Regions from separate parts of the Bradyrhizobium sp. AUGA SZCCT0431 genome, predicted to be linked through region 1. Evidence: predicted binding sites of a transcription regulator. Region 1 holds the regulator's gene; the other holds the start of a gene.

Region 1 (15,085 bases):
TGGCGCGCCGCTGCTTGGCGCCTGTTCCAGCGTGCAGCAGAGCTTTGGCCAGTTTTCCAACCCGTTCTCCTCGCCGCAACCCGAGGCCGGGCCCGCAGGGCCGCAGCAGCAACCGCTCGCGGTCGGCACCGGGCAGGTCAAGGTCGGCCTGATCCTGCCGCTCTCGGCCGCCGGCAACGCCGGCGTCGCCGCGCAATCGATGAAAAACGCCGCCGAAATGGCGCTGGCCGAGTTCCAGAATCCCAACATCCAGCTTCTGATCAAGGATGACGGCGGCAGCCCGCAAGGCGCCAGCCAGGCAACCCAGCAGGCGCTCGGTGAAGGCGCGGAGATCATCCTCGGGCCGCTGTTTGCGCAGTCGGTTCCCGCGGTCGCGCAGCAGACGCGCGCGAAGGGCGTGTCCGTGATCGCGTTCTCGACCGATTCCAGCGTGGCCGGCCGCGGCGTCTATCTGCTCAGTTTCCTGCCGGAGTCCGACGTCAACCGCATCGTCGATTATTCGGCCGGCATCGGAAAGAAATCATTTGCGGCGCTGCTGCCCGACAACGCCTATGGCAATGTCGTGGAAGCCGCCTTCAAGCAGGCGGCGGCGCGTAAGGGCCGCATCGTCGCGTTCGAAAAATATGGCGCCGATCGCTCGGCCGCCGTGCGCACCGTTTCGCAGTCGCTTGGCCAGGCAGACGCGCTGTTCATGGCCGATGACGGCGATTCGGTGGTGGCCACGGCGGACGCGCTCACCGCGGCAGGTGTGAATTTGCGCAACATCCAGTTGCTCGGCACCGGCCTGTGGGACAATCCGCGGGTGTTCGCGAGCCCGGCGCTGCAGGGCGGTCTCTATGCGGCACCGGACCCGTCGGGTTTCCGAAGTTTCGCCGGCCGCTACCGCACCAAATATGGCGGCGAGCCGGTGCGCACCGCGACGCTCGCCTATGACGCGGTAGCGCTCGTCGCCGCATTGTCGCGCACGCAAGGTCCGCAACGTTTCGCGCCGGAAACGCTGACCAATCCGTCCGGCTTTGCCGGCATCGACGGGCTGTTCAGGTTCCGCTCCGACGGCACCAACGAGCGCGGGCTTGCTGTCATGAAGGTGGGCCAGGGCGGCAGCACGCCGGTTGCGGGCTCGCCGAAGAGTTTTGGCGCGTAAGTATTAGCCCGCTTTCGCGTTCGCGAATTCCGCCTCGTAACGCCGCCGGTTGCTCCAATAGATGTTGGCGAACAGCGCGGCTTCCTGGCGGTAGGGGATGTGGTCGTCGGCATCCTGACCGGCCTGCGCCTCGATCCATGCCGCATGCTGTGCGATCGCGCCCGAGCGATCACCGCGCAACGCCTTGATCTGGAATTCGAACATGTGGCTCTCGATCTCGAGGTACCGATCGTACCAGCAGGTCGACCATTGACGGTTTTGCAGCGCGAAGCGGCGGATCCAACGCTCCGTCAGATCCATCTCGTGTTCGGGCTTTGAGAACATAACGTCGCGCCGCGCTTCCTGCAGCGTTTCGATCGCAACGGGCTTGTTCCTGGCCCACAGCGTCTGCATCGACGGATCGGACAAATAGCGGTCGGCATAGATCGGATGCGCAAAGGCCTGTTCGCGCAAATGCGGCAGTTCGAAATAGACGCGGATTTCCGAACAGACGCTGGCCTTCAGTTCATTGTCTTCCATCTTGCGGTGGAAGGCATCGAATCCGATGCCGGGAAAGTAAGGCATGAACGCCGCGTGGAACATCTCGTGCAGGCGGTAGAGGTCCTCGATCGCGGGATTGTCGTAAGCGCGATTCATGGTGACGCCCCACCATGAACAGAAATGCGCACGCTCCAATCGGTCGTCGGTTGAATCGCAAAACAGCCGCGGCAGGCTTGCGAACTGCTCGACGATGTCGTGGATGAAGCCGCCATCGGTGTGGGAGGCACGGATCGGCGCGCTGCGCCACAGACCGTGCACGTGGCGATGAATTTCCTTCGCATCCGTCAGGACGACCAGGTTTTTCACGATGCGCCTCCGGGAGCGGCGATCGGCCCGGCGGTGCCGATCATTTCGGCCATGACAGGCGTCAGACACAGCCGCAAGCGTGCGTCGGGATCGCCGGCCGGGCGACGCAGGAAATCCGCCAGCGCAGGGTCGGTGGCGTTGGCGTCGGCTTGGGCCAGCACGCTGACGTCGCAGGGCGACAGCGTCAGCCCGAGGCGCCGGCCGATGTGAATAGCCGCGTCGCGCTGAACGGTTTTGTAGCGCCGCGGCAGCTCGAACACGTCGTGACGCTGCAGCAGCGCCATGCCGAGCTGCAGCGAGGTGAGGTTTTTGAACCATTGATTGCCGAACAGGCTCGGCATTGCGTGACGGCAGAGCACGCCGCCGATGCGGTCGTAATAGACCCCGAACGGTTTTGACAGGCTGAACGCCAGCGCCTGTACCGCCGGACTGTCGGCGGCAATTCTTGCGGCAGGCGCTTCGGCAATCGAGCCGACATAGGTGACGTCGAGCAGCACGCGCGACTTTTCGGCGGCGGCGAGCAGCGCCAGAAAAGCATTGGCGTGCGGCCAGACATTGCCATCGATCGCCGATGGCTGGCTCAGGCAGAACAGCGCGTCTTTCGGAAGCGTGCGGCCGACCGCCTGCCATTCGGCGCGTGGATGCTCGATCACGGCGATACCGCAGGCTTCGGCATAGGCCTTGTAGCCCTCATACTCGCCGGCGAAGACGTGCACCTCGGGACTGAATTTTTCGACGCGGGCGCGATTGCCGTAGGCGGTGATGACATGAAACAGCGCCTCGCTGCCGCCGGCAGTAGGATAGCGCCAGGGAAAACAGGCCGCATCGATCGCGACCACGGGCGCCGCCCAACTCATCCAGCGATCGATGAAGGCTTCATGGGTGGCAAATTGTTTTCCGGTCCAGGCGTCGCGGAATTGTTCGAGATGATGACGCCGCGCGGCGTCGGGGCCCGTGACGGCATTGCCGAGAACAAGATTCTTGGCGGCTTCCGTCTCGGGGGTGACCAGCGCATAAACCGTCTTGCTCGCGCCGGCGCTTTTGACGCGGCGGTCGAGCTCGGGATCATGGATCGGCGGGGTGATGGTCCGGTCGTTCACGATCGTCATGCAAATGGCGGTGGGGACAAATCTCTCGGTGCAACCTACCACAGCCGGGCGCGCGCCGCCCAAAACCCTATGCTTTGCCTTATCAAACCCTTACGCGGCGAGATCGCAACGACGTCCCGGCTCTCTCAACACGTCGTCCCGGCCTTGAGCTCAGATGTGCAATTGCACATCGGGGGACCCATAATCCGCAGCCGTTGTTGCAAGAAAAAGGCGTCTGACACCAGCGCTCTCACCGATAGGCCGCGGCGTATGGGTCCCCCGATGCGCAATTGCGCATCTGAGATCGCGCTTCGCTTGTCCGGGACGACGGATAAAATTTACGCGGCGAGATCCGCCACGACCGCATCGAGCACCGGAAAGCCGGCTTGCGTCACCCGCAGCCGGCCATCGGCGTCGACGATGATCGCGCCTTCTTCGCGCAGCACGGCGATCCGGCCGGGATCGAGGGTGCGGCCCGACAGCGCGGCGTAGCGTTTGGGATCGATGCCTTCCGCAAGCCGCAATCCCATCAGCAAAAATTCGTCGGCGCGTTCTTCCGAGTTGAGGACGTCGTCGGTGATGAAGCCATGACCGTTGGCCTCGACCCGCATCAGCCAGGCTTCGGGACGTTTCTCGGTCGCGATCGCGTGTCTTTCGCCATCGATGTCGAGGCGGCCATGCGCGCCCGGACCGATGCCGGCATATTCCTCGCCGCGCCAATAGACGAGATTATGTTTGCACTCCGCGCCCGGCCGCGCGTGGTTGGAAATCTCGTAGGAAGGAAGACCCTGCGCGGCGCAAACATCCTGCGTCACGTCATAGAGCGCGCGGGCGACGGCCTCATCCGGCATCTTCAACTTGCCTGCCGCGTGCAATCCGAAGAACGGCGTGCCTTCCTCGATCGTGAGCTGATAGAGCGACAGATGTTCGGCGGCTTCCGAAATCGCCAGCTTCAGTTCATCGGCCCACATCTGCGGCGTCTGGTCGGGGCGGGCGTAGATCAGGTCGAACGAGTAACGGTCGAACGATTGCCGCGCGATCGCCACCGCATCCAGCGCCTCGCGCGCGCTGTGCAGGCGGCCCAATGCTTTCAATGAAGCATCATCCAGCGCCTGCACACCGAGCGAGACCCGGTTGACGCCGGCCGCGCGATAGCCGCGAAACCGCGTCGCCTCGACGCTGGTGGGGTTGGCTTCCAGCGTCACTTCGACATCACCTGCGACACGCCAGTGTTTGCCGATCGCATCCAGGATGGCGCCTACGGTCTGCGGCGCCATCAGCGACGGCGTGCCGCCGCCGAGGAAGATCGAGGTCACTTCCCGTCCCGGCGCGCGCTCGGCGGAGGTTTCGATCTCGCGCGCAAAGGCACTGACGAACCGCGCCTCGTCGATCGGGGCGTGGCGGACATGGCTGTTGAAATCGCAATACGGGCATTTCGACAGGCAGAATGGCCAGTGCACATAAACGCCGAAAGCCGCTTTGCCCTGAGGGCGGTCGAAGCTAGCCAAGGCAGATCTCCGCCAGTTTGACGAAGGCGCGGGCGCGGTGCGACAGGCCGAGCCCCAGCGGCGGCAGGCCGTGCTTCTCGATGCTGGCCATCTCGCCGAAGGTGCGGCCGTGTCCATCGGGCAGGAACGACGGATCGTAACCGAAACCCTCGGTGCCGCGCGGTGGCCACACCAAAGTTCCATCGACCCGCGCCTCGACCTCGTCGATGTGGCCGTCGGGCCAGGCGACGCACAATGCAGATACGAAATGCGCCTTGCGCTTGTCTGGCGTTTTGGCGCCGCGCTCTTGCAACAGGCGTTCGACCCGCGTCATCGCCGCCATGAAATCCTTGTTCGGACCGGCCCAGCGCGCCGAATAGATCCCGGGCGCGCCGTCCAGCGCATCGATCACGAGGCCGGAATCATCGGCGAAGGCCGGGAGTTGCGCGGCTTTCGCGGCCGCGATCGCCTTGATCGCCGCATTGGCCCGAAACGTCTCGCCGGTCTCCTCGGGCTCATCGAGGCCGAGATCGCCCGCGGAGATCGCCTCGACGCCATGCGGCGCCAGCAATTCGCGCATCTCGGCAAGCTTGCCGGGATTGTGGGTCGCGATCACGAGGCGGCCTGTGATTCGACGGTGCATGATCAATCAGACTACGCGACGGCCATCTTTTGCAAGTCCACCAGACGCGCGACGCCCTTGCGCGCCAGCGCCATCAGCGCCAGGAACTCGTCCTGCGAGAACGGCGTCTTCTCCGCGGTGCCCTGCACCTCGATGATGCGGCCGTCGCCGGTCATGACGAAATTGGCGTCGGTATCGGCCTCGGAATCCTCGGCGTAATCGAGGTCGAGCACCGGCGTGCCGTTGTAAATGCCGCAGGAGATCGCCGCGACATTGTCGCGGAGCACATTGGCTTTCAGCATGTTGCGATTCTTCATCCAGGAGATGCAGTCGGCCAGCGCCACCCAGGCGCCTGTTATCGAGGCGGTGCGGGTGCCGCCATCGGCCTGGATCACGTCGCAATCGACCGTGATCTGCCGCTCGCCGAGCGCCTCGAGGTCGACAGCCGCACGCAAGGAGCGCCCGATCAGGCGCTGGATTTCGACGGTGCGGCCGCCCTGCTTGCCGGCCGCGGCCTCGCGGCGGGTGCGTTCCAGCGTGGCACGGGGCAGCATGCCGTATTCGGCGGTGACCCAGCCGCGGCCCTGACCCTTCAGCCAGGGCGGCAGGCGTTCTTCCAGCGTGGCCGTGACCAGCACATGGGTATCGCCGAATTTCACCATGCAGGAACCTTCGGCGTATTTGACGACGCCGCGTTCCAGCGACACGGGGCGCAGCTCATCGGGCGCACGGCGGCTTGGCCGCATGGGGAATCCTCCAGAAAATCAAGTAAAAGCGGTTCGCGGTGCTTGTAGGAGGGGGAGCGGGCAGCGGCAAGGCCTTTGCCACCTCTTTGGGGTGTAATGCGTGCTTGTCACCGGGCCTCCGGATAGACAGATTAGGGGCAGCTGTGAGGGAGTAATTGTGGCCCACCACGATCCGATTGGCCTGATTGCGCCGAATGCCGGGCTGGCCCAGCTCAATGAGCGCTCGCGCGACATTTTTCGTCAAATCGTCGAGAGTTACCTCGCCACCGGCGAGCCGGTCGGCTCGCGCAACATCTCGCGCCTGATCGCGATGCCGCTGTCGCCGGCCTCGGTGCGCAATGTGATGTCGGACCTCGAACAGCTCGGCCTGATCTACGCGCCGCATACCTCGGCCGGCCGCCTGCCCACGGAACTCGGCCTGCGTTTCTTCGTCGACGCGCTGATGCAGGTCGGCGACCTTACCGAAGACGAGCGGCAGTCGATCCAGACCCAGCTTGCGTCCGTCGGCCGCGCGCAATCGGTCGAGGCGGCGCTCGGCGAAGCCCTGACGCGGTTGTCGGGCCTGACCCGCGCCGCTGCGGTGGTGCTGACAGCGAAATCCAATTCGCGGCTGAAACACATCGAATTCGTGCGGCTGGAGCCGGAACGCGCGCTGGTGGTGCTGGTCAGCGAAGACGGCCAGGTCGAAAACCGCGTGCTGACCCTGCCGCCCGGCGTTCCCTCATCGGCGCTGACGGAAGCCAGCAATTTCCTCAATTCCCGCATTCGCGGCCGTACGCTTGCCGAATCGCGCCTCGAACTCGAAACCGCGCTGACGCAAAGCCGCGCCGAACTCGATCAGCTGACGCAGAAGATCATCGCGGCCGGCATTGCGAGCTGGTCCGGCGGCGAAAGCGAGGACCGCCAGTTGATCGTGCGCGGCCACGCCAATCTGCTCGAGGATCTGCATGCGCTGGAAGATCTGGAGCGCGTGAAGTCGCTGTTCGACGATCTCGAGACCAAGCGCGGCGTCATCGATCTGCTCGGTCGCGCCGAGCGTGCCGAGGGCGTGCGGATCTTCATCGGATCGGAGAACAAGCTGTTCTCGCTGTCCGGTTCCTCCACCATCATCGCGCCCTATAGCGACGCCGCCGGCCGCATCGTCGGGGTGCTCGGCGTGATCGGTCCGACACGGCTCAACTATGCAAGGGTGATTCCGACGGTGGACTATGCCGCGCGCATCGTCAGCCGCATGCTCGGTGGTTAATCCGGCCCGAAAAAGCTTCGCTTTGTTGTTTTGACGCCTTTCCTGGCGCGAACCGGGGCCCACCCCGGATCAGGTCCGGTGCAGGCATCGCTCGAAAACGCCATGGAACGCTTGATTTTCACCCGCTAAAGCACGATATCCCGGGCAGCAAATCCCCATTTGACCGAACCGTTCTTTTGAGAAGGCAGACCTATGACCGATCCCAACCGGCCGAATGATGACGCGGCGGCCCAGAGCGGCGAGCCCGTGGTCTCAAAGCCCTACATCATGCCTGATGATCCCGAAGAAGGGTCGGTCGAGGCGTTGACGAAGGAAGCGGCTGAAGCGCGCGACAAGATGCTGCGCACGCTGGCGGAGATGGAAAATCTGCGCAAACGCACCGCCAAGGAAGTTGCCGATGCGCGTGCTTACGGCATCACCGGCTTCGCGCGCGACATTCTCGATATCGCCGACAATCTGCAACGCGCGCTGGATGCGGTTCCGGAGGAAATGAAGGCCTCGGCCGACCCGGCGCTGAAGGCGTTCATCGAAGGCGTCGAGCTGACCGAGCGGTCGCTGCTCAACACGCTGGAGAAAAACGGCGTCAAGAAATTCGATCCGTCAGGCGAGAAGTTCAATCCGAACTTCCAGCAGGCGATGTACGAAGTCCCTGACGCGTCGGTGCCGGCGGGCACCGTGGTGCAGGTGGTGCAGGCCGGCTTCATGATCGGCGAGCGCGTGCTGCGTCCGGCGCTGGTCGGCGTGTCCAAGGGCGGCGCCAAGGCGGCGCCTGCCGCCGACGTCACGACCTAAGCCGAACGCAATCTAATCACAAGGCTGCGATCAGGCCGGCGCATCCATCGGCTTCTCGTGCGCCTTGGGCCAGTAGGTGCCAAAACTCCAGAGGTTGCCTTCCGGATCCCGGCAGGCGAAATCGCGGCTGCCGTAGTCGGTGTTGTGTAGTTGCATTTCGATTTTGGCGCCTGATGCTTTCACCCTGGCGCACAACGCGTCGGGATCCTCAACGGCGACATACAGCGCGTCGGTGCGGCGGCCAGAGATGTCGCCAACCAGTCTGCCGTATTCATCGTCGCGGGCCTGGCCGAGCATCAGCAGCGAAGCGCCGCAGGCAAGTTGCGCGTGCTGTACCACGCCGTCGCTGCGGTAAACGACATGCTCGGTGAAACCAAGCGCGTCCTTGAGCCAGCGGATCATCGCCTCGGCATCCCTGCAACGCATCGTCGGATAAATGCGCTGCGCGTCGTTGCTATTGGTCACGGCAAACTCCTTGGCTTTCGGCTTCACCGCGCCACTATGCTGATACGGTGCGGCGGCGGCTTGAAGATTTGTTACCAGTCCGAAAGTGCTTGGTTCGGGCGTGTCAGCCGGCTGTCGATCAGCGCCAGACGCCGCGCCCAGGCCGTCGGCGTCTCGCCCGCCAGGTCGGTGAATTCGCGGACCAGATGGGCCTGGTCGGCAAAGCCGCTCTCGGCGGCAATCCCGGCCCAGCCCGGAGCTGTCCCGCTGCGTGCCAGCCGGCAGGCCCGGTGAAAGCGCATCATGCGCGCGATTGATTTGGGCGCGAGGCCAAGCTCGGATCGAAAACGCTCGACCAGATGTTTGCGGCTCCAGCCGATTTCACCGGCCAGCGCCGTGATCCGCGCGCCGCCGGCGGTCAGCGCCAGCCGTCGGTAGGCGAACGCGATCTCCGGCGACGGTAGATGATTGGCGCGGCCGGCGATGAAGTCCTCGAGCAGGTCGAAGCGGTGTTGCCAGCAAGCTGTCGCGCCCATTCTCTCGCGCAATTGCCGGCCGCCGCGGCCGAGCACGTCGCCGATATCGACCATGCGCGCGGCAAGGCCTGCGACGTCACCGCCAAAGAAGCGATAGGCGCCGAGCGGCGTGAAATCCACCTGCACGCATTCGGCACCGCCATCGGACTCGATATGAACAGGGCCGGCGTAGAGGCCCGCGGCGAAGCTTGGCTGGCGGTCGGCCGCATCAGGCTCCCGGCCCAGCGCGATCAGGAACGGGCTGCCGAGGCTGATGATCAGCGGCACGATCAGGTGCGCGGCTTCACGCTGCGAAAACCGGCCACGCGAGGTCTCGCGATAGCCAGTCATTCCCGTGATCAGGCCGGCCGTACGCTGTGAGGGCGCACGGCGGATCATCTCGAACGCAAGGGGTGCGCCTAAATCCGGCATTGCCACTCTCTGCGCGAGAGAACGTCCTAAACCGCGATATCGCTGGACTGGATGCGCTTGACGCCGGCTTCGCCCATATCGGCCCAGGCTTTCGCGAGCGAGCCCTGGGTGTCGATGCCGCGGCAGGCGTCTTCGATTACATAGGTTTCAAAACCGGCCTTGCGGGCGTCGAGCGCGCTCCATGCCACGCAAAAATCGGTGGCGAGACCGGCGAGGAACACGCGTTCCACCTTGCGCGCCTTCAAATAGGCGGCAAGCCCGGTCGTGGTCTTGCCATCGGCTTCGGTGAAGGCCGAATAGCTGTCGACGTCCTTGTTGGAGCCCTTGCGGATGACAAGTCCGGCATGGGCGATCGAGAGGTCCTTTGACAGCGCAGCGCCTTCGGTGCCCTGCACGCAGTGATCGGGCCACAGCACCTGCTTGCCGTAGGGCAGGTCGATCGTCTCGAACGGCTTCTTGCCGGAATGCGTTGTGGCGAACGAGACATGGCCTGATGTGTGCCAGTCCTGCGTCAGCACGACGTTGGCAAAGCTCTTGGCGATGCGGTTGATGACGGGAACGACCTGGTCGCCATCTTTCACCGCGAGGCTGCCGCCCGGCAGGAAGCAGTTCTGAACGTCGATCACCAGCAATGCCGACGCATTGTCGGGTTTGATCGACGCGGCCAAAGCTGCCTTCGGAAGAATGGTCGCCATTGCCGCCGTGCCGAGAATTGTGCCGAAGCCCGTGAGAATTTGCCTGCGCTCGAACATGGTGCATCTCCCTGTCAAAGAGGTCAACACCAGCAAATCAGGTCGCAGGCAGAGCGTAAAGCGGCTTTAGGCGGCGGCCTTCGGCTGAATCTTCGGCACCGAACGGGTCATGTTTAGCGCGGGCGAATTCCGTCTCGCACGGCGCGGAAACGCGTGAATGCGCCGGCCCAACCCTCGCGCGGCGAGCTGCCGATGATGCGCAGCGAATTCTGGCCGCCGAACCGCAACCATTGCACGATCGTCACCGGCGTATTGTCCTTGCCGCTGATGGCATCGATGCGGGTTTCGTACCCGGGCTGGCCGTCGATGCGGACCGCCTCCGACATCGTGATCCGCCCATCGCGTACGCCGGGAATCGTCGTAGCCATCTGCTGGGCAAAACGTCCGCGGTCGTCGGGCTGTGCGGGCGCGGATCCGACCAGGCCGACGATCATGAAGGGCGCGGTTTCAAAACCGCTTTTTTCGTCGCCATCGGCAATGATCAGCGCGGCGCCCGGCGCCAGCGTGCGGACCGTCTTGAAATTGCTGAGCTCGGCCATCCTGAACGGCATCAGCCCGAGCTGCTCATCGACCGGAACTTCGTTTCGGATCACGGCGGAAGCGAACATCTGGCGTACGGCGTCGTCGGTGTAGATCCGGGAAGCATTCTCCGGCACCTGCACGGCGACGTAGCCGGAGAAGGTTGGACCCGGCACGATCATCGAGTAGCGCCGGACATTGGTGGCGCCGTCCTTGGCGTTCTCAGCGGTGTAATAGGCGAGCCCCGCCGCCGTCTCGATGCTCTCCGGCTTGATGCCGCCGGTGCCGCCGGGATTTGCCTTGAAAGCATTGGCGACCTCGCCATAGGCCTCGGCGGGCAGGTCCGCCACCAGCACCTTGACGCCCTGATCCTCGGTCTCGAAGCCGACGAATGATCTGGCTTTGACCAGGCCGACCAGCGGCGTCATGCCGACCCGCGCGCCCGGCGGAAAAACCGGGTCGGCGGCGAACGCGGCGCAGGTCGCGGCGATGGTAAGGGCAACCGCAGCGAGGTATCGAACAGGCTTCATGAAGGGTCTACCGGGTTTACATTGAGGCCGTTCAATGGTCGGCCAGCGCAGCCCTCAAGGGTTCGAGGGCTTGGTTTAGTCAGCCCGCTTTTAGCGGTTTTGATGTCCCAGCAACAGGGCAGGGCGGGCGTCCGTTCCCTCATCACGTTCCGAAACACCGGAATTTTCGCGCGATATGGCGGGCTAGCCAAACGTTTTCGGGCAGTTTTGGCGGCGTGCCGGACAGTCGGCCAGGTCCGCGCAGCGGCCAAATACCGCGCTGGTGGCGATCCGCGTTGGCCGGGTTTTGGGGACGTGGTGATGAGTGCGTCCTCACCTTCTTGCCCATTTGTTAACACGGCTGAGGGCCCTGAACCTTGACCTGCCCTGAGCTGACACAATCTTTCAAACGTCAGCATTTTCAGGCCCTAAGGTTGCGTTCGGTCCTTGCGGGCAGGACCCCCCCTCCTATATGAGGCTCACCGTCGCAATATCGCGAGTAATTGATCGTTGGGGGTTCGGTTAGGTGCGCCGTCCAGGGCCCAGCCAACCTGCCGCAAAAAGAAGGATATGAGGACCATGGGAAAGGTCATTGGGATCGATCTCGGCACCACCAATTCGTGCGTCGCCGTAATGGATGGCAAGACAGCTAAAGTCATCGAGAACGCAGAGGGCATGCGCACGACCCCGTCGATCGTCGCTTTCAGCGATGATGGCGAGCGCCTCGTCGGCCAGCCTGCCAAGCGTCAGGCGGTGACCAATCCCGAGCGCACCTTCTTTGCGGTCAAGCGCCTCGTCGGCCGCCGCTATGACGACCCGATGGTCGAGAAGGACAAGAAGCTCGTCCCCTATAAAATCGTCAAGGCATCGAACGGCGACGCCTGGGTCGAAGCCGACAGCAAGACCTACTCGCCCTCGCAGGTCTCCGCCTTCATCCTGCAGAAGATGAAAGAGACCGCGGAAGCCCATCTCGGCCAGAAGGTCGAGCAGGCCGTCATCACGGTTCCCGCCTATTTCAACGACGCGCAACGTCAGGCCACCAAGGACGCCGGCAAGATCGCCGGCCTTGAAGTGCTGCGCATCATCAACGAGCCGACCGCGGCCGCGCTCGCCTATGGCCTCGACAAGACCAAGGCCGGCACCATTGCGGTGTACGACCTCGGCGGCGGCACCTTCGACGTCTCGATTCTCGAGATCGGCGACGGCGTGTTCGAGGTGAAGTCCACCAACGGCGACACATTTTTGGGCGGTGAAGACTTCGACATGCGGCTCGTCAGCTATCTGGCCGATGAGTTCCAGAAGGAGCAGGGCATCAACCTGCGCAACGACAAGCTTGCCTTGCAGCGCCTGAAAGAGGCCGCCGAAAAGGCCAAGATCGAATTGTCCTCGACCACGCAGACCGAAATCAATTTGCCGTTCATCACGGCCGATCAGACCGGTCCGAAGCATCTGACGATGAAGCTGACCCGCTCCAAGTTCGAGGCGCTGGTCGACGATCTCGTGCAGAAGACCATCGAGCCGTGCCGCAAGGCGCTGAAGGATGCGGGCCTCACCGCCGCCGAGATCGGCGAAGTGGTGCTGGTCGGCGGCATGACGCGCATGCCGAAGGTTCAGGAAGTGGTGAAGCAGCTGTTCGGCAAGGAGCCGCACAAGGGCGTCAACCCGGACGAAGTCGTCGCCATCGGCGCGGCGATCCAGGCCGGCGTGCTGCAGGGCGACGTCAAGGACGTGCTGCTGCTCGACGTGACCCCGCTGTCGCTCGGCATCGAGACGCTGGGTGGCGTGTTCACCCGCATCATCGACCGCAACACCACGATCCCGACCAAGAAGAGCCAGGTGTTCTCGACCGCCGAGGACAACCAGAACGCCGTCACCATCCGCGTCTTCCAGGGCGAGCGTGAAATGGCGGCCGACAACAAGGTGCTCGGCCAGTTCGACCTGATGGGCATTCCGCCGTCGCCGCGCGGCATGCCGCAGATCGAGGTGACCTTCGACATCGACGCCAACGGCATCGTCAACGTCTCGGCCAAGGACAAGGCGACCGGCAAGGAACAGCAGATCCGGATTCAGGCCTCCGGCGGCCTGTCGGACGCCGACATCCAAAAGATGGTCAAGGACGCCGAGGCCAATGCGGCCGAGGACAAGAAGCGCCGCGAGGCGGTCGACGCCAAGAACCATGCCGACAGCCTGGTGCATTCCACCGAGAAGGCGCTGGCCGAACACGGTTCGAAGGTCGAGGAGAGCGAGCGCCGTTCCATCGAGGACGCCGTCAGCGACCTCAAGGAAGCGCTGAAGGGCGACGACGCCGAGGCGATCAAGGCCAAGACCAACACGCTGGCGCAGGCTTCGATGAAGCTCGGCGAGGCCATGTACAAGCAGCAGGCCGAAGCCGACGCCAAGAAGGATGCGGCCAAGGATGACGTCGTCGACGCGGAGTTCACCGAGGTCGACGACGACAAGAACAACAAGAAGTCGGCGTAAGCGAGCTTTCGATCATGACCCTCACACCAAAGAGCGCCTGCTGCGTCTCGATGGGTGGGGGTCATTTTTCGTTAAGCGCGAGGCGGCATCCTGAAAAATGCACCCTTGCGGCATGAAGACGAAATTCGGACGGATCTGACGGATGTCCACCAAGCGCTGCTATTACGAAACCCTTGAAGTCGAACGGAGCGCGGACGATTCCAAGCTCAAGGCGGCCTTCCGCAAGCTCGCGATGAAATGGCATCCGGACAAGAATCCGGGCGATGCCTCCAGCGAAGTGAAGTTCAAGGAAATCAACGAAGCCTATGAGGTCCTGAAGGACGGCGACAAGCGCGCCGCCTATGACCGCTACGGCCACGCGGCGTTCGAGCAGGGCATGGGTGGCGGCGGGCCCGGATTCGGCGCCGGCTTCGCCTCGTCATTCTCGGATATTTTCGAGGATCTGTTCGGCATGGCCGGACAACGCGGCCGCGGTGGCGGTGGCCGCGAGCGCGGCGCCGACCTGCGCTACAATATGGAAATCACGCTCGAGGAAGCCTTCCTCGGCAAGACCGCCCAGATCGAGATTCCGGTTTCGGTCACCTGCGAATCCTGTTCCGGCACCGGTGCCAAGGCCGGCACCAAGCCGAAGACCTGTTCGCTGTGCGGCGGGCAGGGAAGGGTGCGGCAGGCGCAGGGCTTCTTCACGCTGGAACGGACCTGTCCGGGCTGTCAGGGCCGCGGCCAGATGATCGAAGACCCCTGTCCCTCCTGCGCGGGCTCGGGCCGGGTGACGCGCGACCGGACCCTGTCGGTCAACATTCCGCAAGGCGTCGAGGACGGCACCCGCATTCGCCTCGCCGGCGAGGGCGAAGCCGGCGTCCGCGGTGGACCGCCCGGCGATCTCTATATTTTCCTGTCGCTGGCGACCCACGAATTCTTCCAGCGCGACGGCGCCGACCTGCATTGCCGGGTCCCGATCTCGATGGTGGCGGCCGCCCTTGGCGGCGAATTCGAGGTGCCGACCATCGACAAGGGCAAGACCAAGGTGAAGGTGCCGTCGGGAACACAGTCCGGCCGGCGATTCCGCATCGCATCAAAAGGCATGCCGGTGCTCCGTTCGCGCCAGACCGGCGACATGTATGTGCAGGTGATGGTCGAAACGCCGCAAAATCTGACCAAGAAGCAGCAGGAATTGCTGGTCGAGTTCGAAAAGCTGTCGTCGGGTGCAACCCAGCCGGAGGCGGCGGGTTTCTTTACTAAGGTCAAGGACTTCTTCGGTAGCCGCGCTGCCCCGCAGTAAGCCTTTTGCTTGACCATAAGAGCCGCGACCTATACCTCTTTATGACTGTTTTCTGACATAACCGCCGTTCGCGGGTCCCCCGCCTGGTAGCGACATGCCTCTGCAATCGTCCGTGCGTGCGTTGAAGAAACCTCTCCGTCTTGACGACGAGGTGCGTTTTCTCCGTTCATGGATCGAAAA
Region 2 (15,085 bases), on a different contig from region 1:
CAAAATCATGTCGGCGCAGATGCCGGCCGATTGCACGACGCCGGTGTAGCCGCCGAAACCGGCATAGGCGGATGCCAGATAAAGGCCTGATACCGCCGTGCGCGGCGAGCGGAACGGGTTGCTCCAGATCGTCGGCGGCGGGGTCGGCGCAAATCCGTAAACCGCGCCGTCCGGCGCGTTGAGATACTGCCGCACCGACAGCGCGCTGTTGAACGAGGACGCGACGACGGCTTCCGAAAGCCCCGGATAGATCGAGGCGAGATAGCGTACGATCGCCTCCTGCCAGCGCCCGCGCTTCTCGCGATAGGCGTCCATGTCGGAGGCGTCCCAGTTCGACAACAGATCGGGGCCGAGGATCGACAGCACATAGGGCGGCGCCGGCACGCCGGAATCGATCGCGGCATAGTCCACCACCGACATCGGCGGCATGCGCTCGCCGGGCTCTTCCGCCATCAGCGCGGCGCCTTGCGCGTAGTCGGTCAATCGCTTCATCCAGGGCGGCAGCAATTGCGTGGAGTAGGCGGCGATCCCGAATTCGCGCGGCGGTTTTTTGAGGCCCAGCGTCAGCGCGAACAGCGAGGTCGAGGGTGCCTGCCGGGCGAAACTTTGGTTCAGCTGTTCGGCGGCGTCCGCCTGCATCAGGGGTTCGAGCGCTGCGGGCGCGGCGTTACCGATGATCTGTGCGCATTGCACGGTCCTGGGATCGCTGCCGTCCTTGGCGGTGTGGGTGATGGACTTGGCGCCGTCGCCGAGCGCGATCGAGCTGACGACACGGCGCACCAGCACTTCGCCGCCGGCCACCTTGATGGCGCGGGCGAGCGCGCTGGAGAGCCGCTGCGAGCCGCCCTGCACGTAGCGGCCGCCGCTTTGCAGATAGCTGCCCTGCGCCATCGCGAAATAGATCCACCACAGCGTGGTGGGGTCGTCGTGGAAATAGGACAGGTTGGCGGCGAGGGCGCATTTGACGGCTTCATTGTCGCCGAATACGCGGTCGAGCTTTTTCGAAAGCGACAACGGCCAGTCGCGCACGATCGAGATCAGGCCGGACAGCGTGCGCAACGCCTGCCGCGGATTTTTCAGCGCCTCCCTGCCTTGCGAGATCGTGGCCATCGCGGACGCGATCCGCGCCATCTCGCCGAGCAGCTGCTCGATGCCGCGGCGCGCCTCCGGGAAGCGCTCGGTCAACGCGCGCCGCGCGGCGTCGAAATCGTCGGGCATCAGGAACGGCTGATCGAGCGGGCCGCCGCGCGCCTGGTAAAACGCGCCGGACGGAATCCATTTGACGGCGTCGATCACGCCGGCACGCGTCAGCACGTCATGTTTGGGATCGCGCGGGTCGTGCGGGTCGCTGGTCTCGTGCAGCGATCCCTCGACAAAGAGCTCGCCGGATTTGTAGCTCGACGCCGCACCGCCGACGGAATTGCTGCGCTCGACCACCAGCACCTTGCGGCCGGCGCGCGCCAGGATCGCTCCGGCCGTGAGGCCGCCAAGGCCGGCGCCGACAATTACGACATCATAACGCGCCATTCAGCCTGGAATCCTGAAAACCCATGACGGACGGGTTGTTCATTGCCGCTCGGCTTCGGCATGTCAAATGCGCTGGCGGCATGGAGCGGTGCGCGGGAAGCTGCCCCAAAGATTAGAAGAGGATCAGAAGCCGATCAGAGCCAATCGAGAAAAGAACGGCCGGAAAACCGCTATTTCCAGGCCGCTTTGTCGACGTCCCAGCGCTGGCCCTTGAATTCCCTGGCGAGTGCCTCGACCGAACCATTGTCGTCCTCAGGCTCGCCGCCTTCCTCCTCGCCGCCGGCGCCTTCGGACAGGTTCAGCTTGGGACCTGCGCCTTCATCGATGGTCGACGTCACCGGGCTCGAGATCCACAGCATCAGCCGGTCCGACGCGCCGGGTTTGTCGGGCGAGACAAGCGCGGTGACCTCGACACTGTCGGTGAGGCCGAGCGCCGGGTAGATCTCGCTCGGCCGCTTGAAGGTCAGCGTCAGCTTGCCTGTGTTGGCGTTCCACGCCGCACCCGCCGCCTTGGCCGCGAGCGTCTTCGAAAGCACCGTGGATACTGCGGCGGCGATCTTGTCCTTGTTGATCTTGTCGCCATCGCGCCAGTCGGCGGCGGCAAAACGGATGGTGCGGTCCATCTCGACGATGCCGGTGGTCCATCCCGCGGTGACCACGCCTTGTGTCGACCTGGCCTTGGCGATCAGCGCCGCTGACCGTTCCGGATCGGCGGTGAGATTGATGGTCTGCTCGCCGGCGCGGAGCGCGTCGCAGGAAATCGAGAGGCTGCTCAGGCCGAGCTCCACCTCCTGGCCCTTCAGGCTCTTGAGGAAATCCAGTGCCGCATCCAGCTTTACCCGCACGCCGATGGATTCCGGCGACACCTCGGTGAAATCCTTTGGCACCGGCGTAATGCCGTCATCGGTGGTCTGGTTGTCCAAAAACTCCTTCTCGCTGAGATCGGAATTGTCCGTCGAGGCCACTTCCGTCACCGCCTGACCGATGGTGATCCGGCCGCGGAATTCGAAGCCGTCGGCGCTGGCCTTGCGCGCGAGGTTCACGGTGACGGGCAGCTTGTCACCGATGCTTTGCGTCGAGCCGGTCAGGTTCTGGCCGCTGACGGTGAGGTTGGCAACGAAGCGGTCCTTGCGGTCGGAGCCTTTTTCGACGGGGTAGCAGACGTCGAGCACGGCCGCGGTGACGGTTTTGCCCTGGCGGATCTCCTTGAGGACGACGTCGGCGTTGCCGCTCATCAATCCGTCGATCGAGGTGAAATATCTGACTTCGCTGCCGCCGGGTGCTGGCGCTGCCTTGGAGGGAAGTTTCATCTGGGCAAAAGCCAGGTCCGAGGAGACCGTCACCAGACCGAACAGGCAGAGCAGGAGTGCGCGCATCGGAATTCCTCAAGGGAGAGAATCAGCGTCCGTCGTAAGTAGCAAACCTCCCAATCATGTCGCCAAAAAAGAAGGCCGCCCGGAGGCGGCCTGCTATGATTGCTGGCATTGGTCGGCGGGGCTTAGAAGCCCATGCCGCCCATTCCACCCATGCCGCCGCCGCCGCCGGGCATCGGCGGGGCCGGCTCCTTCGGCAGTTCGGCGACCATGGCTTCGGTCGTCACCAGCAGGCCGGCGACGGAGGAAGCGTCCTGCAGGGCAGTGCGCACCACCTTGGCCGGGTCGATGATGCCCTTGTCGACCATGTCGACATACTGCTCGGTCTGGGCGTCGAAGCCGAAGGTCTCGGACTTGTTCTCGAGAATCTTGCCGACCACGATCGAGCCCTCGACACCGGCATTCTCCGAGATCTGGCGGACCGGAGCTTCCAGCGCCTTCAGCACGATGTTGATGCCGGCCTGAACGTCGGAATTGTCGTTCTGGATGCGGCCGACCGCCTTCTTGGCGCGCAGCAGCGCCACGCCGCCGCCCGGCACGATGCCTTCCTGCACGGCCGCGCGGGTTGCGTTGAGCGCGTCCTCGACGCGATCCTTCTTCTCCTTGACCTCGATCTCGGTCGCACCGCCGACGCGGATCACCGCGACACCGCCGGCGAGCTTGGCAAGGCGCTCCTGCAGCTTCTCGCGGTCGTAGTCCGAGGTGGTTTCCTCGATCTGCGCCTTGATCTGGCTGACGCGGGCTTCGATCGCCGGCTTCTTGCCGGCGCCGTTGACGATGGTGGTGTTCTCCTTGTCGATCACCACCTTCTTGGCGCGGCCGAGCATGTTGACGGTGACGCTTTCCAGCTTCATGCCGAGCTCATCGGAGATCAGCTGACCGCCGGTCAGGATCGCGATGTCTTCCAGCATCGCCTTGCGGCGATCGCCGAAGCCCGGCGCCTTGACGGCGGCGACCTTCAGTCCGCCGCGCAGGCGGTTGACCACCAGCGTCGCCAGCGCCTCGCCCTCGACGTCCTCCGCGATGATCAAGAGCGGACGGCCGGACTGCACCACGGCTTCCAGCACCGGCAGCATCGCCTGCAGGCCGGAGAGCTTCTTCTCGTGCAGCAGCACGTAGACGTCCTCGAGCTCGGCGGTCATCTTTTCCGCGTTGGTGATGAAGTAGGGCGACAGATAGCCGCGGTCGAACTTCATGCCCTCGACGATGTCGACTTCGGTCTCGAGCGACTTGTTTTCCTCGACGGTAATGACGCCTTCATTGCCGACCTTCTGCATCGCCTGCGCGATCATCTTGCCGATGGCGGCATCGCCATTGGCCGAGATGGTGCCGACCTGGGCGACTTCGGCGGAGGAGGCGACCGGCTTGGCGCGCTTTTCGATGTCCTTGACCACGGCCAACACCGCGATGTCGATGCCGCGCTTCAGATCCATCGGGTTCATGCCGGCGGCAACCGACTTGGCGCCTTCGCGCACGATCGCCTGGGCGAGCACGGTCGCGGTGGTGGTGCCGTCACCGGCGGTGTCGTTGGTCTTGGAGGCGACTTCGCGCAGCATCTGCGCGCCCATGTTCTCGAACTTGTCCTCGAGTTCGATCTCCTTGGCGACGGTAACGCCGTCCTTGGTGATGCGCGGGGCGCCGAAGCTCTTGTCGATCACGACATTGCGGCCCTTCGGGCCGAGCGTCACCTTCACGGCGTTGGCGAGGATATCGACGCCGCGCAGCATGCGTTCGCGGGCGTCTCCGGCGAATTTAACGTCTTTGGCAGCCATTTTATGAACTCCTGAATGATTGGATACGGTCTTGCCGCCTGCCGTCGCCGGGTCTTCTTCCCCTCTCCCCTTGTGGGAGAGGGTGGCACGGACGCGCTGAAAGCGCGTTCGTGACGGGTGAGGGGTCCGTCTCCGCGGATGGAGACCCCTCATCCGGCGCGCTTTGCGCGCCACCTTCTCCCACAAGGGGAGAAGGGAAGTGACCGCGCCGACGGGTGCGGCGGCAGTTAGGCGTGCTTAAACCAGCACGCCCATGATGTCGGATTCCTTCATGATGAGGAGTTCCTCACCGTCGAGCTTGACCTCGGTGCCCGACCATTTGCCGAACAGCACGCGGTCGCCGACCTTGAGGTCGATCGGGATCAGCTTGCCGGCTTCGTCCCGGCCGCCCGGGCCGACGGCCGTGATTTCGCCCTGCGAGGGCTTTTCCTTGGCGCTGTCGGGAATGATGATGCCGCCCTTGGTCTTCTCTTCGGCGTCGATACGCTTGACCACGACGCGGTCATGCAGTGGGCGGAATTTGGATTTGGCCATGAGGTTTCCTCTTTGGAAGGCTTGGTTTCAGGTCTGATTGCCATCAAAATGGCTGCAAATGCCGGGTATTCGACACCGTCCCGGGCGGGACGGCCAAACTCCTTAGCAATCCTTGCCTTAGCAATCGTCGCATTTGAGTGCTAATGTGTGGCCCGGGGAATATGGCTTGGCGCCGATCCTGTCAAGCAAGGGGGGTTAAGGCCTAAAAAAGGTTAAGGCCTTGGTGAGGCCAATATAGGATGCTCCCTGAGAAACCAAATCGGAGCGACGGCGTAATTTGATGGACGTCATTGCTCCGGCACGTGTTTTACGGTTGGCTGCAGGACGGGTGCGGCCAAAAACTTGTTTGGGGGAATGCGATGATCGGGTCTGGTAATGCGCGCGTGGTTGCCAATCTGGCGATCGCTTCAGCGCTCACGATACTCCTGGGGGCGTGCAGCAGCATGAGCCTGCCGTCGCTGTCATCAAGTTCCGCGCCTCCGCCCGAGCCGGGCGTGGCTCCCGACATGCCGGCCACCATCCGCTCCGACGAGATCGTCGGCCGCTGGGGTCTCGCCTCGTACCAGAATCCGAACGACCGGGCCCGCACTGAAAAGATGGCCCGCGATCAGTGCAGGCAGCCTTATGTGATCACCGCCGGCACCTCCGGGGGCGTGGTCATGCATCTGGCCGACCAGGCGACCCCGCAGGAACTGCGCCTCAAGGGCTCTCCGAGCGGCAAGAATTATATCGGCCCGGCCGGACCGACCCCGGGCGAGCAGGACCGAGAGGTCGTCTCGTTCGACGGCCGCGTGCTGGTGACCCGCTTCGTCGACAAGGATGCCGGGGTCCGTTACGGCAACATGGTCTATGTCCGCTGCGCGCCGCGCGCCTGAGCGGATTAAAGCCTTAACCTCATCCGCAATAAAAAACGCCGGCTTCGCGCCGGCGTTTTCTTTTTCTCGACATGACGTCGCCGGGCGTTGCCGCCCGGCGCGCCGGAACGCTTAATCGAACAGCGCGTCGATGTCGTCCTGCGAGGCATGGCCGACGTCGCCGTCGAGCTTCGGACCGTTGAGCAGCTTGGCGTCGCCTTCACGGGTGTCGACGATCGGGGTCGCGTGCGCCTTCAGCGCGTCGACGCCACCCCAGATGTCCATCATGACGTTGATGTGGTTCTCGATGAACTTCATCGTGGTCATCACCTTGCTGATGCGCTGGCCGGTGAGATCCTGGAAGTTGCAGGCTTCGAAGATCGCGATGACGCGTTCCTGGATTTCCTCGCTGAGCAGCTTCTGCTGGTCCGGCGAAGTGGTCTTGGACAGCGCGGTCGCCGCCTGGTCGATCGCTTCGGTGGCTTCCAGAATCTGCTGCGTAGCCTGCTCGGTACCGCCGACGACGGCGCCGAGTTCGCCATTGACCTTGGCCATTTCGCCGCCGTCAAAGCTCTTGCCGTGCAGCGTTGCGATTTCGCGCTTGGTGCGGTTGATGGCGTCGTGAATGAGGTCGAGTTCGACCTTGAGCTTTTCGCACTGCTCGATCTGGGCACGATAGGTTTCCAGCAGCGCCTGGGCTTCGGCGACCTCGCGCGCCACCGACGCATCCGCCGATTCAGTCACGACGGAGCGGCCTTGACCGCCCGCGGCCATCTGGGCGCGGATCGAGCGCAGCTCGCTCATGATCTCGCGATGCATCGGGCCGATGTCGCCGCCTTCGGCAGCCGCGGACACCGGTATTGGCACATCGCCCAAAATGGCCTGTTCGATACGAAAACGTTTGCGACTAACCGACATGATGTATTCCCACCCCTTAACTCCGTGACCTGTTTTAGACAGATGCGATTTAACGTGAGGTTCACGCGGGGAACACATCGCGGCGTAGTCTTCCGCGGGGCGCACACCAGGGATTAACCATGCGTGCGCGGCGTTCACTCAAAATAAACGCTACCGGGCAAATCAGCGCGCAATCGGCGACGTGGTGAATCGAAACGCCGTTTCTGTTTACCAAACCGATGTGGTTTTGACCCTTTATTGACCACGTGCAACGGCGCCGCTCAGGCGTCGCCAAGATCTAACAGTGACGAAACAGTACAGAGTACGTCGATGTTCAGAAAAATGTCTCTCGCGCTCCTTGCGGGCGTGTCGTGCCTTGGCTTCTCCGATTCTGCGTTGGCGATCGACGCCTCTCCGTTCGCCGAGCCCACCGTGATCTACGCCAATCAGCCCGTGCAGCCTGCGCCGGTACGCACCGCTTATGCCGAACGTTCGCAAATGGGCGGCGGCTTCATTGAATTTCTGTTCGGCGATGGGCCGGCGCAGGGCGGCCGCTATCAGCAGCAGCCGGTCTATCAGCAGCAGCCGGATTACCAGCAGCAGCCGGGTTACGGTTATGGCGGCCGGCGCGGCATCCTGCCGCCGATGGATCCGCAAGCGTCGATGCGCCCGCAGCAGGAAGAGGCAATCGAACCGGCGCAGCGCCCGGTCGATCCGAAATATAACAAGCAGGTTGTCGACTATCACGGCAAGGAAGGTGTCGGCACCATCGTCGTCGATACGCCCAACAAGTTCCTGTTCCTGGTGCAGGGCGACGGCAAGGCGCTGCGCTACGGTATCGGCGTCGGCCGCCCCGGTTTCACCTGGTCCGGCATCAAGACGATTTCGGCGAAGAAGGAATGGCCGGCCTGGACCCCGCCGCCGGAAATGCTGGCGCGGCGTCCCGATCTGCCGCGGCACATGGAAGGCGGTCCGCAAAATCCGCTCGGCGCGCGCGCGATGTATCTGGGATCGACGCTCTACCGCATCCACGGCTCCAACGAGCCCTGGACCATCGGCACCAACGTTTCGTCCGGCTGCATCCGGATGCGCAATGAAGACGTGATCGATCTCTACGGCCGCGTCGGCGTCGGCGCCAAAGTCGTCGTCATTTAAGCATAGCGTTTTCGAGCGAAGTGGGATGCCGGTTCGCGTAAAGAAAACGCGTCAAAATTAGAGTCTACCAAACCGGCAAAAACAAACGGCCGCTCGATCGAGCGGCCGTTTTCTTTTTCAGATGTGACGTCGTTCAGGCTTAATCGTCGTCGCCGCCGCCGTCACCGTCGAAGCCGTCGGAATCATGATCCATGTCGTCATAATTGTCGTCGTTCGATGTGTCGTCGAACAGCCCGGTGCGCGAACTTCCGGACGAGCCGATGTCGTTGGCGCCGGCCTCCCGCGCCAGGTCGCCGCCGGATTGATCGCTGCCGCCCGGCCGCCGGTCTTCAACGCTGCCGCGATGACCACCGGTATCGCCGCCGAAGGCCGACTGCTGGTTGCCGCCGCCGCCCATCATCGAGCGGATGCTGCCGAGCAGCATCGATCCGCCGACCACGCCGGCCGCCGCCGCCGCTGCCGTTCCGAGGAACGAGCCGCCACCACCGCCGCCGAACGGCGGTTGCTGCTGCGGCTGACCATAGGCAGGCTGCTGCCCGTAGCCGGGCTGGCCGTATTGTCCGGGTCCTTGTTGTCCTTGCGTCTGTTGCACCACCTCGCCGCTGTTCCAGACCGGGCGGCCGCCCATGCCAGGCGAGCGGACATTAGGTACAGAGCCTTGAGGTACAGAGCCTTGCGTCACCGAGCCGCGCGGCTGGCTCTGCCCGAAGATCGTGTCACGCATTGAATCGAGGAAACCGCCGGATTGATTCTGTTCGCCCGCATGTCCGGCTTCCAGTTGCTGGATGCGGTCGTTGGCGCGCTTCAGCGCCTCGTCCTGCACCAGCGCCGTCTGCACCAGCGCATAGACGGCATTGGGTGCACCACGCAGGCCTTGCATGATCGCGGACATGGCTTCGGGATCGCGCGGGGTGTTCTCCAGCTTGGCAAGGCGGTCGAAAAGATCGTCAATCAGTTGGCGTTCTTGCGGTGTCATGGCGTTCTCCATCGCGTCGAGTGCCTCGAAGCGCGGGGCAGATGTAGGGCGGGGTTTGTGTCGCAAGTAGTGGGAGCGCAGATTAAATTTCTGTATGCGACAAAACGACCGGCCGGTTTATTGAGCAAACTCAAGCCAGTGTAACATTGTTCCGCGCCAGCAGCGGCGGCAATTGCGCGCCGGCGAGAAACGCGTGCTCGCTTTCGCGCTGTGTGGTCAGGGGATCGAGGCTGATGAGGGTTTCGTCGACGAAGCCCGGATGACACATCACGAGCCCGCCCTCCGGCATGCCATCCAGGAATTGTCCCATCAGGACGCCGAAATCGGGCGTCTTCGAAAAATCATAGGCGCCGGCAAAGGCCGGATTGAACGGGATACCGGCATGGGTGGCGAGCTTGCGAAACCGTGAGCTGAGAACATCGAGCAGCAGCGCCTTGGGCGCGGCGAGCCGTTTCGCCAGCGGTTGAAGGCGCCCGCCCTGGCGAACCCAGGCTCCGGGCGCGGCCTGCTGCACCGCGCGCAGAAACGCATCGCGCACCTGCGGGAAGAGTTGCGCATGCTGATGGGCGTCGACGAAATCCGGCGGCCGGCCGAACAGATCCTGGAACGCCGCCAGCTGATCGATCAATTCGGCATGAATCATTTCAGGGTCGAGCCGCCGCAACAGGCCCGATCGCAGCATCGCCGGCAGCGGCAGAAACATGCCCCCATCGGTCGGTCTGAAGTGCATCGTCAGCGGCCGGAATGGCGCGGTCAGCGTCGCATGCAGGCCGATCGCGCAGCGCGGGCTGCCGGCGGCGGCGTCCTGCAGCGCCGTGACCTCGGCGCGGCCGATCGCCGGGCCGACCACCATCACCGATGTCGCATTGAGCCGGCCCTGGCCGATCAGCTCGCGAATGGCGCGATTGACGCCCTCGCTGATCCCGTAATCATCGGCGCACAGCCAGATACGGCGCGGCGGCGCGGCATCGTTCATTCCGCGGCGGTCCGTTCGCTGACGCTTGCGGCGGTCGTTTCGTCCGCGTGCTTCTCGGAGTGTTCGGCAACGAAATAGATCGGACGCGCTTTCAGCTCCGACAGGATCTTGCCGATATATTCACCGACGATGCCGATCATGATCAGCTGCACGCCGCCGATCGTCATCAGGCCGATCACGAGCGAGGGATAGCCGGGGACCTGCTTGCCCGTGGTCAAGACTTCCCAGAGAATAGTCAGGCCGAACAGAAAGGCGCCCACGGCGAGCAGCACGCCGAGCAGGCTGGCAAAGCGCAACGGCGCCACGGAGAACGAGGTCAGCCCCTCGATCGACAGGCCCACCAGCCGGCCGGCGCTGAAGGTGGTGACGCCGTGCGCGCGCGGCGCCGGCTCGTAGTCGACGCGGATCTGGCGGAAACCGATCCAGCTCGCCAGACCCTTGAAGAAACGATTGCGCTCGGGCAGCTGCTTGAGCGCTGCCGCGGCGCGCGGCGACAGCAGGCGGAAGTCGCCGGCATCCTCGGGAATTTTTTGCCGTGCGCCGTAATTGATCAGCGCGTAGAAGCCGTGCACGGCAAGACGCCGCAGAAACGATTCATTGTCGCGATGCGCTTTTGCCGTATAGACGACGTCGTAGCCGTCATCGATCCAGTGGCCGACCAGCTTCTCGACCAGGGTCGGCGGATGCTGGCCGTCGCCGTCCATGAACAGCACCGCGCCGCGCCGCGCATGGTCGAGCCCCGCCATCAAGGCAGCTTCCTTGCCGAAATTGCGCGACAGCGACACCACCTGAACGTCGAGCGCGTCGGCCTTCAGCCCGCGCGCGATGCTAAGCGTGGTATCGGCGCTGCCGTCGTCGACATAGACCACTTCGCTGGCGAGGCCGTAGCGCTGCCGCAATGTCCTGGCGAGGCCGATCAGCCGCTCGTGCAGCAACGCGAGCCCGGCGGCCTCATTATAAACAGGCACGACAATCGACAGCCCCCGCGCCGCGGCGCTCGCCGCGGTGGTGGACAGGCCGGAAACGTCAGAGCCAAGCGTCATCGATCAGGTTCCAAATCATCCATATGTTTTGAGCATGATCTCTTCGGAAAACCGGTGCCCACTTTTCCGGATCATGCTCCCAACAGCATATGTTACTTGCCACTAGCTGTCGCTACGATGAACGAAAACAAGAGCCGCCTTGAAAACACAGCCGCCTTATTGTCGCAGGAACGCCTCAAGCCTGGCGAACAGCGGGTTTTCCCGGTCGAGCACATATTCGAGGGAAGCCACCGAAACCGTGTCGGCGCCGTGCTCGCGCAGGAAGCTGCCGAGCGCGTAAAGCTTCGACGGCGGGCAGTGCAGCGTCAGCATGCCCGACGAGGTCGGGCCGCCGAACGGGGCGACGACACCGAAGCGGTTATGCGCCTCGGTCAGCAGCCTGTCGTTGCAGCCGGCAAAGCGGGTGCGGACTTCGCGATATTTGGCGGCGCGGGCTCGTGCGGCAATGTGATCGAGGATGACGCGCGCGGTCTCGCGCGCCCCGCTCGACCAGTCGGCATCCTTTGAGGCGACGAGGTTGGCCTGGCTGCGCAGGATCACGCCGTCGTCGAGCACCTTGAGGCCGTTGGCGACGAGGGTGGCACCCGTTGTCGTGATATCGACGATCATCTCGGCGGTGCCGACCGCGGGCGCGCCTTCGGTGGCGCCGGCGCTCTCGACGATGCGGTAATCGACCACGCCATGCGTGGCAAAGAAGTTTCGGGTCAGGTTGATGTATTTGGTCGCGACCCGCATCCGCCGGTTATGCTGCGCGCGGAAACCCGTCGTGACGTCGTCGAGATCGGCCATGGTGCGGACGTCGATCCAGGCCTGCGGTACCGCGACCACGACATTGGCGCTGCCGAAGCCGAGATTGTCGATCAACAGCACGCGCTTGTCGGCGTCGACGATGCTTTCGCGCAGGAGATCTTCGCCGGTCACACCAAGATGCACCATGCCGCGGGCGAGCTGCGAGGCAATCTCGCTCGCCGAGAGATAGGCGATCTCGACATTGTCGAGCCCGGAGATGGTGCCGCGATAATCGCGCGCCCCGCGCGGCTTGGCTAGGCTGAGACCGGCGCGCGTGAAGAACGCTTCGGCTTCTTCCTGCAGGCGGCCCTTGGAGGGAACGGCGAGAACGAAGGGCGCGGTCATGATGCGTTCCCGGCCGGTTTGCGGAGTTGCGTCAGGGCTTCGATCCAGACCGAGAAGCCGACCGCCGGGATCGGCGCCGCCGAGCCGAGCTGGGTCATCAGCCCGTCATAGCGCCCGCCTGCCACCAGCGGCTCGATGCCATTGCCCAAGATGTTTGTTGTGCCGTGCAGTTCGAATTCGAAGCCGGTGTAGTAGTCGAGGCCGCGTCCGAAGGCGGTCGAAAAGCGCGTCAGGCTGGTGTCGATGCCGCGCGCGGCCATGAAGCCGACGCGGCTTTCGAGCTGATCGATCGCCGCCGTCAAATTGAGTCTTGTGTCCTCGGCCAGCGCGCGCAGTTGCGCCACCGCGTCGTCAGGGTCGCCCGCGATGGCAAGAAAGCGCTTGATGGTCGTGAGCGCGTCGCGCGGCAGCGCGCCGCTCTTGAGCGTCGATTGTTCGAGGAAGCGGTCGGCGATTTCGGCGACCGTGCGGCCGCCGACATTGGTGGTGCCGGCGATCGACATCAGGTCAGTGACCAGCGCCAGCGCGGCCTTGCGGTCGGAGCCGGCAAGGGCTGCCAGCACGCCTTCATATTCGTTGCGGCCGGGGGCGGTCGCCAGTGTCAGTTGCTCGATGTCCTGGGTGAGGCTGACCTTGCGGTTGAAATCCTTGATCAGCCGCCGCTTCCAGACCGGATAAAGTTCGAGCGCATCGATCAGCGCGGTGAACAGCGCGACGTCGCCGGTGCGGATTTCGACATCGCTCAGGCCAAACGCCGAAGTCGCCTCCAGCGCCAGCGCCAGCATTTCCGCATCCGCCGCGGCGCGGTCCTGCCGGCCGAAGGATTCGATGCCGGCCTGCAGGAATTGGCTCGGCTGGCCGTCGCGATAACGGAACACCGGCCCAAGATAGCTGAAGCCCGCGGGCTGGCCGGCACGCCCCGAGGCCAGATAGTCCCGCGCCACCGGAATGGTGAGATCGGGACGAAGGCAGAGCTCCTCGCCACTGGCGTCGGTGGTCAGATAGAGGCTCTTGCGGATGTCCTCGCCGGAGAGGTCGAGGAACGGGTCGGCCGGCTGCAGGATATCGGGCTGGGCCTGGACGTAGCCCGCCTGCGCAAACGACAAAAGCAGCGCGTCCGCCCATGTGGCGGACCCGGCGGCACCATCGATGGCGGCGGTTACGGTCATTTCGCGTCCAAATATCCCGAAAAACGGGTTCCAAGAGGTATCAAGCGTTTGTTGGCGGAGGCCTTAGCATGGCCGGGGCAGGGTTTCGACAGAGATTGGTGTCGTCACTTAACGCGGGGTTCAATGAGGCTTGACGGCCTCGGCTGCCTGACCCGGACCGGCCCAGTCGCCGAGCGCGGCCTGCACCAGTGCCAGCGCCGCGACGCCGGCCGTATCGGCGCGCAAAATTCGGGGGCCGAGCGAAAGCCGCAGCGTTCGCGGCTGGCGCAGCAGCAGCGCGCGCTCTTCCGCGGCAAATCCGCCTTCGGGACCGATCAGGATGTCGATGCCGTCAGCCGTTAACCCGTTTTGCAGCGCCTGCAGCGGCGAGGCGGTTTCCGCCGCCTCGTCGCAGAAAACCAGGAGACGCTCCGGCTGGCGCTGGCTCAGAAACCGATCGAGCGGCATCGGCTCGGCAACATCGGCGAGACTCAGGATGCCGCATTGCTCGGCGGCCTCGATGACATTGGCGCGCATCCGCTCGCCATTGACCCGCGAGACCTGGGTGAAACGCGTCAACACCGGCTGCAGCTTCGAGGCGCCCATCTCGACCGCCTTCTGCACCATGTAGTCGAGCCGGGCGTGTTTTAACGGGGCAAAGACGTAGGCGATGTCGGGCAGGCAATCCTGCGGCCGGTTCTGGATGAGGATCTCAAGGCTGTCGGGCCGCTTCCGCCCGATAATCTGCGCCTGCCATTCGCCGTCGCGGCCGTTGAACACCAATATCGATTCGCCGGCGGAAAGCCGCAGCACATTGCCGAGATAATTGCTCTGATTGCGCTCCAGCATGACCCTTTCGCCCGGGCTCAAGGGGGCATCGACGAACAGGCGAGGGGCACGAAAATCGAGTTCAGGCATCTGTGATTGTTCCGTTTCGTGCCGGTTTTAGCCTAAAGGGTTAGAATCCGGGGACAATTTAATGATTCGGTGCGGCCCAGCGCCGCGCTGCCGCCTAAATCCACGGGTTGTTAAGGGCCGGCAGGAATCGTAAAAAGCCCCGTCGGAATTGTGCTTCGATCGGAAGTCGCCCGGGCCCTGCTGGACCTTTGCCGGAGAAACACCTTTGATAATCCGCCGTCTCATTGTGCCCCTGACGATTGCCGTCGTGACCATTCACGCGGGGCAGGCCTTTGCGCAGAGCGCATTTCCGGCGCCATTGCCCGGACAGGCTGCCCCCGCAAGCAACGCATCGCCGTTCCCGCCGGTGAACGGCGCAGCCCCCGCGGCGTCGGTGGGTGGTCCTTCACCGTTCCCGGCGACCGGGGCCGCCCCTGTGGCGGGCGCGGGCGGGGGCTCGGCATTCGACCGTGGACCGCCACCGCCGCAAGCGGGCGGCGCGGCGGATGCCTGCATGAAGGGGTTCGTCCCCCTGCGCGAGGATGCCGAGAAGCGCGGCAAGCTGATCAAGGCCGCGAGCGATCGCAAGGCGTCGCCGGACGAGGCCTGCAAGCTGATCAGAAATTACAGCGCTGCCGAAATGAAGATGCTCAAATATGTCGAGACCAATTCGGCGAAATGCGGAATTCCGCCGCAGATCGCCGAGCAGCTCAGGAACGGCCACAAGAACACCGAGAAAATGCAGACCCAGGTCTGCACGGTCGCGCAGCAGGGGGCGCAGGCGCAGCGAGCGGCCGCG

The links. The regulator HrcA, encoded in region 1, represses chaperone genes, less so after heat shock. The targets are predictions, from matches to a motif close to GTTAGCACTCNCNNNNNGNGAGTGCTAAC.
Region 2: groES (co-chaperone GroES) is a predicted target of HrcA. The motif match lies at 5,323-5,351, and genes of this name have one in related genera.

Annotation. Positions count from the first base shown of each region.
Region 1 is NZ_JAFCLR010000026.1:61,168-76,252, forward strand. Features, by position in the region: gene JQ567_RS24075 (penicillin-binding protein activator) at 1-1,144, shown strand, start outside; gene JQ567_RS24080 (hypothetical protein) at 1,148-1,990, opposite strand; gene JQ567_RS24085 (aminotransferase class I/II-fold pyridoxal phosphate-dependent enzyme) at 1,987-3,099, opposite strand; gene hemW (radical SAM family heme chaperone HemW) at 3,417-4,586, opposite strand; gene rdgB (RdgB/HAM1 family non-canonical purine NTP pyrophosphatase) at 4,579-5,208, opposite strand; gene rph (ribonuclease PH) at 5,220-5,933, opposite strand; gene hrcA (heat-inducible transcriptional repressor HrcA) at 6,091-7,179, shown strand; gene grpE (nucleotide exchange factor GrpE) at 7,372-7,971, shown strand; gene JQ567_RS24115 (VOC family protein) at 8,002-8,436, opposite strand; gene JQ567_RS24120 (AraC family transcriptional regulator) at 8,508-9,362, opposite strand; gene pncA (bifunctional nicotinamidase/pyrazinamidase) at 9,389-10,114, opposite strand; gene JQ567_RS24130 (hypothetical protein) at 10,228-11,163, opposite strand; gene dnaK (molecular chaperone DnaK) at 11,722-13,623, shown strand; gene dnaJ (molecular chaperone DnaJ) at 13,766-14,905, shown strand; gene JQ567_RS24145 (class I SAM-dependent methyltransferase) at 15,000-15,085, shown strand, end outside.
Region 2 is NZ_JAFCLR010000065.1:615-15,699, forward strand. Features, by position in the region: gene JQ567_RS36255 (NAD(P)/FAD-dependent oxidoreductase) at 1-1,527, opposite strand, end outside; gene JQ567_RS36260 (hypothetical protein) at 1,698-2,903, opposite strand; gene groL (chaperonin GroEL) at 3,026-4,672, opposite strand; gene groES (co-chaperone GroES) at 4,910-5,206, opposite strand; gene JQ567_RS36275 (hypothetical protein) at 5,566-6,081, shown strand; gene JQ567_RS36280 (protein phosphatase CheZ) at 6,193-6,978, opposite strand; gene JQ567_RS36285 (L,D-transpeptidase) at 7,288-8,112, shown strand; gene JQ567_RS36290 (DUF2076 domain-containing protein) at 8,252-9,088, opposite strand; gene JQ567_RS36295 (ChbG/HpnK family deacetylase) at 9,219-10,064, opposite strand; gene JQ567_RS36300 (glycosyltransferase family 2 protein) at 10,061-11,107, opposite strand; gene hisG (ATP phosphoribosyltransferase) at 11,264-12,241, opposite strand; gene JQ567_RS36310 (ATP phosphoribosyltransferase regulatory subunit) at 12,238-13,410, opposite strand; gene JQ567_RS36315 (16S rRNA (uracil(1498)-N(3))-methyltransferase) at 13,531-14,307, opposite strand; gene JQ567_RS36320 (hypothetical protein) at 14,516-15,085, shown strand, end outside.